Regions from separate parts of the Pantoea sp. X-Soil-YNGN-775 genome, predicted to be linked through region 1. Evidence: predicted binding sites of a transcription regulator. Region 1 holds the regulator's gene; each other region holds the start of a gene.
The links. The regulator PurR, encoded in region 1, represses purine synthesis genes. The targets are predictions, from matches to a motif close to CANGCAAACGTTTGCNTG.
Positions count from the first base shown of each region.

Region 1 (2,200 bases):
TGGTGCTGGAAGATACCTCGCGCGCGCTGCCGCGCCGGATGACGTGGACGCTCGACAATCAGCGTCGGCTGGTGGTGCCGGAATGGCAGACCGGACTGGATTGCGTGCTGGCGGGATTGTGCGTGGCGATGGTGCCTGGGCATCTGGCGCGGCCATTACTGGACAGCGGAGCGCTGGTAGAATTAACGTTGCCGGTCGCGTTTCCGGACAGTCCCTGTTGCGTAAGCTGGGCGGAAGATCGCGCATCACCGGCAACGGGCTGGTTACTCAGCTATCTGGGTGATGCGCAAACGCTTAATCAGGAGTGGTTAAGCGAAGATTAACGGCGGTAGTCGCGGAACGGACCGTCAGCCACCGAACGGCGTTCAATCAGCGTTGGGTGTACTTCGATGGTCTGAGAAATCTCACGTTTACTGGTGATGCGATCCAGCAACATCTCCAGCGCTTTCTCACCCAGTTGCGCTTTTGGCTGATGCACCGTGGTCAGCGCAGGCGCAAAGTAGCGCGCGTTGCGCACATTGTCATAACCGATCACCGAAATGTCCTGCGGCACCCGCAATCCCATCTCATCGGCGGCGCAAATCGCGCCCATCGCCATGATATCGCCCCCGCAGAACACCGCAGTCGGACGCTGTTTCTGCGACAGGATCTGCTGCATCGCCTGATAGCCCGACTCCGGCTCGAAGTCGCCCTGCACGATCCATTCGGCACGCGGCTGAATGCCTGCTTCTTCCAGCGCCTTGAGGAAACCCGCGTGACGTCCGCCGCCGGTGTTGCGTTCCATCTGGCCGGGAATCGCGCCAATATCACGGTGACCGCGCTCAATCAGATAACGTCCGGCCAGGTAGCCGCCCTGAAAGGCATTATCCAGCACCGTGTCGGTGAAGTCAGCGCGTGATTCACCCCAGTCCATCACCACCATCGGGATATTGCGATTCTCTTCCAGCATCTTTAACAGATCGTCCGGATACTCAGAGCACATCACCAGCAGTCCATCGACGCGCTTCTGCGCCATCATGCTGAGATAGGCACGCTGCTTTTGCAGGTCGTTGTGCGCATTGCCCAGAATCAGGGTGTAGCCTTTATCAAAGCAGTGATTCTCCACCGCTTCAATAATTTCAGCAAAGTAGGGCGCTTCGCTGGAGGTTGCCAGCAGGCCCAGCGTTTTGGTGTGATTCACCTTCAGGCTGCGCGCCACCGCGCTCGGCGAATAGTGCAGTTCCTGAATCGCCTGCCAGACCGCGTTGCGCGTCTCTTCAGCGACAAAACGCGTTTTGTTGATGACGTGCGAAACGGTGGTCGTTGAGACGCCGGCGCGTTTTGCCACATCTTTAATTGTTGCCATTAAAATCGGACTCCAGGGCTTATCTAACGCAATGATAAGCATAATGTTAAACGTTTGCGTCTGCTCAGGGTTCTCCCCGCAATTATGCAGCTTTTCTGACCGGTAAACAGGCGTCTGGCGGGTAATGAGCGCCTGAAAAGGAGAGCAAACGGAACCGGGATTGCGCGCGTTGCGCAACAAAGGCAGGATTCTAACAAGGCTGAACGGATAAAACGAGATTTTTACCAGCCCCTATGGGAAAATGGCTTATCCCTACAAAATGTGTGACTAAGGAGCGCTAAATGAGTACAGATTTGAAACTGGCCCTGATGACTACCGTCGGCTGTCTGCTGATGATCGTCGCCTTTAGCTTTACAGCGGTGCTGCACTAATGAAAAAGCCGGGCATCGCCCGGCTTTTCTCTGTTTGATTTTCGCGTAGCGAAGCCGCTTAACGAATGGTTTTCGGGGTCATTACCCGCCGCGCGCCGATGTAGTGGCGCTGCCAGTAATCTTCACCCAGCGCACTGATCTGAATATCTTTGCCGGTGCGAGGTGACTGAATAAATTTGCCGTTGCCGAGATAAACCCCAACGTGATCGGCGGTGCCGCGACCATTAATCCGGAAGAAGACTAAATCGCCTTTCTCCAGCGACTCGCGTTTTACCGGCGCGGCGTCGCGCAGGTGGTACATCTCATTGGCGGTACGCGGGATCTTAAACTTGACCAGATCTTTATAGGCGTACCAGACCAGGCCGCTGCAGTCGAAACCGGTGTGCGGTGAGGTGCCGCCCCACTGATAGGGTTTGCCCAGCTGGCCCATCAGCTTGGTCATCGCCGTCTCACGCGCTTTCTGGTAGCGCTGACGATGTGACTT
Region 1 covers NZ_AP035945.1:1,800,541-1,802,740, forward strand. The annotation lists gene punR (DNA-binding transcriptional activator PunR) at 1-323, shown strand, start outside; gene purR (HTH-type transcriptional repressor PurR) at 320-1,345, opposite strand; gene cydH (cytochrome bd-I oxidase subunit CydH) at 1,627-1,716, shown strand; gene AC6I8I_RS08465 (C40 family peptidase) at 1,775-2,200, opposite strand, start outside.

Region 2 (2,200 bases), 2.1 Mb from region 1:
CGATGGTCGGGGATGGCATTAATGATGCGCCAGCGATGAAAGCGGCGACGCTGGGGATCGCGATGGGCAGCGGCACCGACGTTGCGCTGGAGGCGGCCGATGCCGCGCTGACGCGCAATCAGCTCAGCAATCTGGCACCGATGATTGTGCTGGCGCGCCGTACGCGCCGCATCATTCGGCAGAACCTGACCATTGCGCTGGGGCTGAAGGCGGTATTTCTGGTCACGACCCTGCTGGGGCTGACCGGATTGTGGCTGGCGGTGCTGGCGGATTCCGGCGCAACGGCGCTGGTCACCGCTAACGCGCTGCGATTACTGCGCAACCGAAGCTGAAGACGAGCGGCCGGTCAGATGACGGGCCGCGCTGCCAATGGGCATCCAGCGTTACTCCGCCATGCCTTTCTGGATCAGGAACTGATACGGCAGGTTATCGGTCTGCTGTGCCAGCAGGCGATGCTCCATAAAGCGGCAGAAGCCGGGAATATCGCGGGTGGTGGCCGGATCGTCGGCAATGATCAACAGCGTATCGCCATCCTGCAGGCTGCGAACGGTTTTGCGCACCATCATCACCGGCTCCGGACAACGCAGGCCACGGGCATCCAGTTGATGGTCGGCAGAGGAAAAAGCATCGCTCATAATGGACTCGGTTCAGGGTTAGGGCGCTCATTCTAGCGCGTAGTGCCAATGACGCAAGGCGATAACGATTGCGCTAAAATTAACCATTGCATAAATAGCACAACGCGGTAAGATGCCGCCGCTTTTTGCTCATAAAACTGCCAGGCGCTGCCCGAACGGCGTCCCGCAATGGGTTCCCTCACCCCAACATTAAAAAGGTTGATTATGCTCGCATTCTCTTCGCGTCAGCGCATGCATGCGCTGTTCTGGTTATCGCTGTTTCACCTGCTGGTGATCACCTCCAGTAACTACCTGGTGCAGCTGCCGATTTCAATTTTCGGCTTCCACACCACCTGGGGCGCGTTCAGCTTCCCGTTTATCTTCCTGGCAACCGATCTGACCGTGCGCATCTTTGGCGCGCCGCTGGCCCGACGCATTATTCTGGCGGTGATGATCCCGGCGCTGTTTATCTCCTATGGTGTCTCGTCGCTGTTTTATCAGGGCGAATGGCAGGGCTGGGCAGCACTGGAACAGGTCAATCTGTTTGTCGCGCGTATCGCCTGTGCCAGTTTTATGGCTTACGCGCTGGGTCAGATCCTCGACGTTCACGTCTTCAACCGTCTGCGCGCCCTGCCGCAATGGTGGATCGCCCCGGGCTGCGCCATGTTCCTCGGCAACATCAGCGATACGCTGGCCTTTTTCTTCATCGCCTTTTATAAAAGCCCTGATGCGTTTATGGCCCAGCACTGGGTCGAGATTGCCCTGGTGGACTACAGCTTCAAAGTGCTGATCTGCATGGTGTTCTTCCTGCCGGCCTACGGCGTATTGCTCAATGCCGCGCTGAAACGGCTGGCTGAGCACCGTGCCACCAGCCAGATAAATTTCGGCTAACCCGCCATACCGGTTTACGCCATTACCCGCTAAGATCTGCTGACAATCATCAGGTTGCGTTTGCAACCTGATTCCTGTTGTATTAACGGCTGACTGGAAACTTAAAAAAGGGATTCTGATGCGCAACCTGGTGAAATATGTAGGAATGGGCTTACTGGTGCTCGGCTTAGCCGCCTGTGACCAGAAGAAAGATGACGCGGCGAATGACAACGGCGTCAGCGCCAGTCAGTCGGCGCAAACCGTAACGCTGATGGATGGCAAACTGAGCTTCTCGCTGCCGCCGGGCATGTCGGATAAGAGCGGTAAGCTTGGTTCGCAGACTACCAATATGCACGTGTATGCTGATGAAACCGGTGCGCGCGCGATTATTGTGATTGCCGGTGAGCCGACCAGCGATGGGCTGGACGTGCTGTCACAGCGTATGGAGCAGCAGCAGCGCAACCGCGATCCGCAACTGCAGGTGGTCTCGAACAAAGCGGTCACGCTGAAAGATCAGCCGGCACAGCAGCTGGATACGGTGATTTCTGCCAACAACCAGACTTCATGGTCATCGGTGATTCTGGCTAAAGTTGACGGCAAACTGGTGACGCTGCAGATTACTCTGCCAGGCGACAACCAGCAGCAGGCACAAAGCGATGCCGACAACATTGTAAAGAGTATTGCGCTGAAATAAGGCCGGGCGACCGCCCTGCTGG
Region 2 covers NZ_AP035945.1:3,960,976-3,963,175, forward strand. The annotation lists gene AC6I8I_RS18655 (zinc/cadmium/mercury/lead-transporting ATPase) at 1-332, shown strand, start outside; gene tusA (sulfurtransferase TusA) at 384-635, opposite strand; gene AC6I8I_RS18665 (7-cyano-7-deazaguanine/7-aminomethyl-7-deazaguanine transporter) at 840-1,505, shown strand; gene AC6I8I_RS18670 (DcrB family lipoprotein) at 1,624-2,178, shown strand.
Region 2: the regulator PurR is predicted to act here: its motif matches at 798-815, upstream of AC6I8I_RS18665 (7-cyano-7-deazaguanine/7-aminomethyl-7-deazaguanine transporter).

Region 3 (2,200 bases), 1.3 Mb from region 1:
GCCAGCAGCGATCGATCACTTCCTGGCAACGACGCTCCATTTCCGGGTTGTCACGCTGAACCGAGGCGAAGTCGAGATCGGCATCAGACTGACCCGACGCCATCGAAGAAGCGGCACCGCCGCCCAGACCGATATTCATCGCCGGACCGCCCAGCACCACCAGCTTAGCGCCGACGGTGATTTCACCTTTCTGCACGTGGTCAGCACGGATATTGCCAATGCCGCCCGCCAGCATGATCGGCTTGTGGTAGCCGCGCAGCTCGGTGCCATTGTGGCTGGTAACCTGCTCTTCATAGGTACGGAAGTAACCGTTCAGTGCCGGACGACCAAATTCATTGTTAAATGCCGCGCCGCCCAGTGGGCCATCGGTCATGATCTCCAGCGCGCTGACGATGCGATCCGGTTTACCGAAATCCTCTTCCCACGGCTGCCCGAAGCCAGGAATACGCAGGTTCGACACCGAGAAGCCGACCAGCCCAGCTTTTGGCTTAGCGCCGCGTCCGGTTGCCCCTTCGTCACGGATTTCACCCCCGGAGCCGGTTGCCGCGCCAGGCCACGGAGAAATCGCCGTGGGATGGTTGTGGGTTTCCACTTTCATCAGGATATGTGCCGCTTCCTGATGCCAGCGGTATTCGCTTTCTGCCGCGTCGGCGAAGAAACGCCCCACTTCGGAGCCTTCCATTACCGCAGCGTTGTCTTTGTAAGCAGACAGCACGTAGTCCGGCGTCTGCTCCATGGTGTTCTTGATCATCTTAAACAGCGACTTCGGCTGTTTCTCGCCATCAATAATCCAGTCGGCGTTAAAGATCTTATGGCGACAGTGCTCAGAGTTAGCCTGAGCGAACATATAGAGTTCGATGTCATTCGGATTGCGACCCAGACGGGTGAACGCCGCCAGCAGGTAATCAATCTCATCGTCTGCCAGCGCCAGACCCAGCGAGAGGTTAGCCTGAACCAGCGCCTGACGGCCCTCACCCAGCACATCGACACTTTTCACCGGCTGCGGTGAGTGGTGAGCGAACAGCTGCTCAGCTTGCGCCAGATCACTGTAGACCGTCTCCATCATGCGATCATGCAGCAGTGCGCCAAGCGACTGCCACTGCGCCTCGGTTAACTGAGGTGCCTGCACATAAAATGCCAGACCGCGCTCGAGGCGACGAACCTGCGGCAGATCGCAGTTATGGGCAATGTCGGTGGCTTTCGATGACCATGGCGAAATGGTGCCAGGACGCGGTGTCACCAGCAGCAGACGCCCTTGTGGCGCATGTTCAGCGAGAGAAGGACCATATTTCAGCAGACGCTGTAAACGGGTTTGTTGGTCGGCGCTCAGTGGCGCGCTGACATCGGCAAAATGGACGTACTCAGCGTAAATATCACTCACCGGCAGGTGAGCGTCCTGAAAGCGGGTCAGCAGTTTGTTTACACGAAATGCCGACAGGGCGGGCGAACCACGCAGAATTTCCATCATAAGATCTCTCGTCTTCGAAACGCCGGGCGACGCTTCATTGGGCGCAACAGGGGAAAACGGGGCGTATTATAGAGAAAGCGACCTCGCGACGAAACCGTTTGCGCAAAATTTATGGCCCACCGGATTTGCCTGAAATTTGCGCAAAACCTGCTATATGAGTTGCTCAGCTTCGCTTTGTTGCGCAAAATGCCCCTCGCTCTGGGAGTTCAAAGAAGATAAATACTGCCTTTAAAAGACAGAGGCCTTAGAGCCAGCGAGAGATAACTATTTGAAACGCCTAAAATTTAATTATCTGTTTATCGGTCTGGTCGCCGTGCTGTTAGCCATGGCATTGTGGCCGTCCATTCCGTGGTACGGCGGTGGGCAGGACACGATTTCACAGATTAAATCACGGGGAGTATTGCGTGTCAGCACCATCAATTCCCCGCTGACTTACTACACCATTAATCAGGCTCCAGCCGGTATGGACTACGAGCTGGCAAAACGCTTCGCCGATTATCTGGGCGTTAAACTGAAGGTGACGGTGCGCCCGAACCTGAGTGACCTGTTTGACGATCTTGATGAAGGCAAAGCCGATGTGCTGGCGGCGGGCCTGAATTACAACAGCGAGCGCCTGGCACGGTATCGAACCGGGCCCGGCTACTACAACGTTTCGCAACAGCTGGTGTATCGCGTGGATAAGCCACGCCCGAAAAACCTCGGTGATCTCAAGGGGCGGCTGACGGTCGCCTC
Region 3 covers NZ_AP035945.1:3,091,272-3,093,471, forward strand. The annotation lists gene purL (phosphoribosylformylglycinamidine synthase) at 1-1,468, opposite strand, end outside; gene mltF (membrane-bound lytic murein transglycosylase MltF) at 1,737-2,200, shown strand, end outside.
Region 3: the regulator PurR is predicted to act here: its motif matches at 1,556-1,573, upstream of purL (phosphoribosylformylglycinamidine synthase).

Region 4 (2,200 bases), 1.8 Mb from region 1:
GTTTTTCTTCCAGCTGGCTGCGGGTCAGCACCCGTCCAGGGTTGCGCATAAACAGCTCCAGCAGCGCCAGCTCGCGGCTTTTCAACTCTATCGGCTGGCCGTCGCAGGTGACGCTGTGGCTGTCGGGCTTCAGTACCACGTTGCCATGACGCAGCTCCGGTTGCAGCTGACCATGCCGGCGGCGGATCAGCGCCTGTAAGCGGGCTGCCACTTCGGTCAGGGCGAACGGTTTGCAGAGATAATCATCCGCACCCATCTGCAGCCCTTCGACTCGCTGATCGAGCGCATCGCGCGCCGTCAGGATCAGCACCGGCACATCCTGCCCTTGCTGACGCCACTGTCGCAGGATATCCAGCCCGTCCCGTTCGGGCAGAGAAAGATCGAGGATCACCGCATCCCACGGCGCGGCGTTTAATGCCTGAAATCCGGCCTCGCCGGAGGTAAACCAGTCGACGCTAAATCCCAGCTTACCCAGTCCCGCTTTAATCCCGTCGCCAATTAAGCGATCGTCTTCTATCAGTAAAATACGCATCATTTCTCCCGGCGGTGATAGCGCTTTATACGAAGCAGACTGCCGCTTGTACAGCGCATTTCGGCGAAAATGGCTTATTTTTGCTTCTTAAGAAGCTGTTAAGAACCTTATGGTCAACTAGGCTCAACAAAACGAAACACATCATGGAAACGAGGTGACAAAATGAAAAAGCACGCTGCAATTTTAGCTGTCGTTATGCTGGCTTCTGCCCCGGTTTTTGCTGCTCAGCAAGGCGGCTTCGTCGACCCCAACGCCCCGGCGGCACAGGTTCAGAGCCGACAGGGCGGCTTTAGCGCTGACCACTCCAGTGTGGTGACGGTGAAGCAGGCAGAAGAGATGAAGGATGACAGTTGGATTACCGTACGCGGTAAGCTGGAAAAACAGATCGGCGATGAAGATTATCTGTTCCGCGATCAGACCGGTACCATGAAAGTCGAGATAGACCATAAGCACTGGAACGGCCAGACTATCTCGCCAAAAGATACCGTTGAACTGACCGGTGAGCTGGATAAAGATTTCAACAGCATCGAAATGGACGTTAAACAGGTGAAGAAACTGCCTTAAACGTCCAGCCCGGGACCGCATCAGCGGTCCTTTTTTTTGCCCTGCAGCCCGCCTTAATTCAAATTTCCCACCGCGTAAGCGAAACGTTTCGATAACGATCACAAATTTCAGCTTCGCCGATTGAGTTGCTGACGGCTTTTCATACACTCCTGTCAGCGAAACGTTTCGCTGTGGAGTGAAAAATGAAAAAAGGTCGCTTGTTAAACGCTGAACTCTCTCACGTGATTGCCCGCCTGGGTCACACTGATACGCTGACGATTGCCGACGCCGGTTTGCCGATCCCGGCAGGACCGCAACGCATCGATTTAGCCCTGACACCGGGTACGCCCGATTTTATCGAGGTGGTTAAGGCCGTCACGCTTGAGATGCAGGTAGAAAGCGCCCTGATTGCGGAGGAGATTAAGCAGCACAATCCGCCGCTCCATCGCGCACTGCTCGCCGTGCTCGAAGCCTTGCAACAGCACCAGGGGAATAGCATCACCATCCGCTACACCAGCCATGAACAATTCAAACAACAAACGCAACGCAGTCAGGCGGTCATTCGCAGCGGAGAGTGTTCTCCGTTTGCGAATGTCATCCTGAGCGCCGGTGTGACCTTCTGAGGCCGCTATGCAACCTTTACTGCAGCTCAACGGCATTGAAAAATCGTTCCCTGGGGTAAAAGCCCTGAAGGGTGCTTCGCTGAATGTCCGGGCAGGACGCGTTATGGCGCTGGTGGGTGAAAACGGTGCCGGCAAATCCACCATGATGAAAGTGCTGACCGGAATTTATCAGTTCGACGCCGGTTCGCTGCACTGGCTCGGCCAGGAGACCCGCTTCAATGGCCCTAAAGCGTCACAGGAAGCGGGCATCGGCATTATTCATCAGGAACTGAACCTGATCCCTCAGTTAACCGTGGCGGAGAATATATTTCTCGGTCGCGAATTTGTTAACCGTTTTGGCCGCATCCAGTGGACGCGCATGTATGCCGAAGCGGATGCGTTGCTTAAGCGGCTTAATCTGCGCTTCAACAGCCACAAGCTGGTCGGCGATCTGTCGATTGGCGATCAGCAAATGGTCGAAATTGCCAAAGTGCTGAGCTTTGAGTCGCAGGTGATCATCATG
Region 4 covers NZ_AP035945.1:4,222,563-4,224,762, reverse strand. The annotation lists gene qseB (quorum sensing response regulator transcription factor QseB) at 1-532, opposite strand, end outside; gene AC6I8I_RS19860 (YgiW/YdeI family stress tolerance OB fold protein) at 695-1,096, shown strand; gene rbsD (D-ribose pyranase) at 1,279-1,698, shown strand; gene rbsA (ribose ABC transporter ATP-binding protein RbsA) at 1,706-2,200, shown strand, end outside.
Region 4: the regulator PurR is predicted to act here: its motif matches at 1,250-1,267, upstream of rbsD (D-ribose pyranase).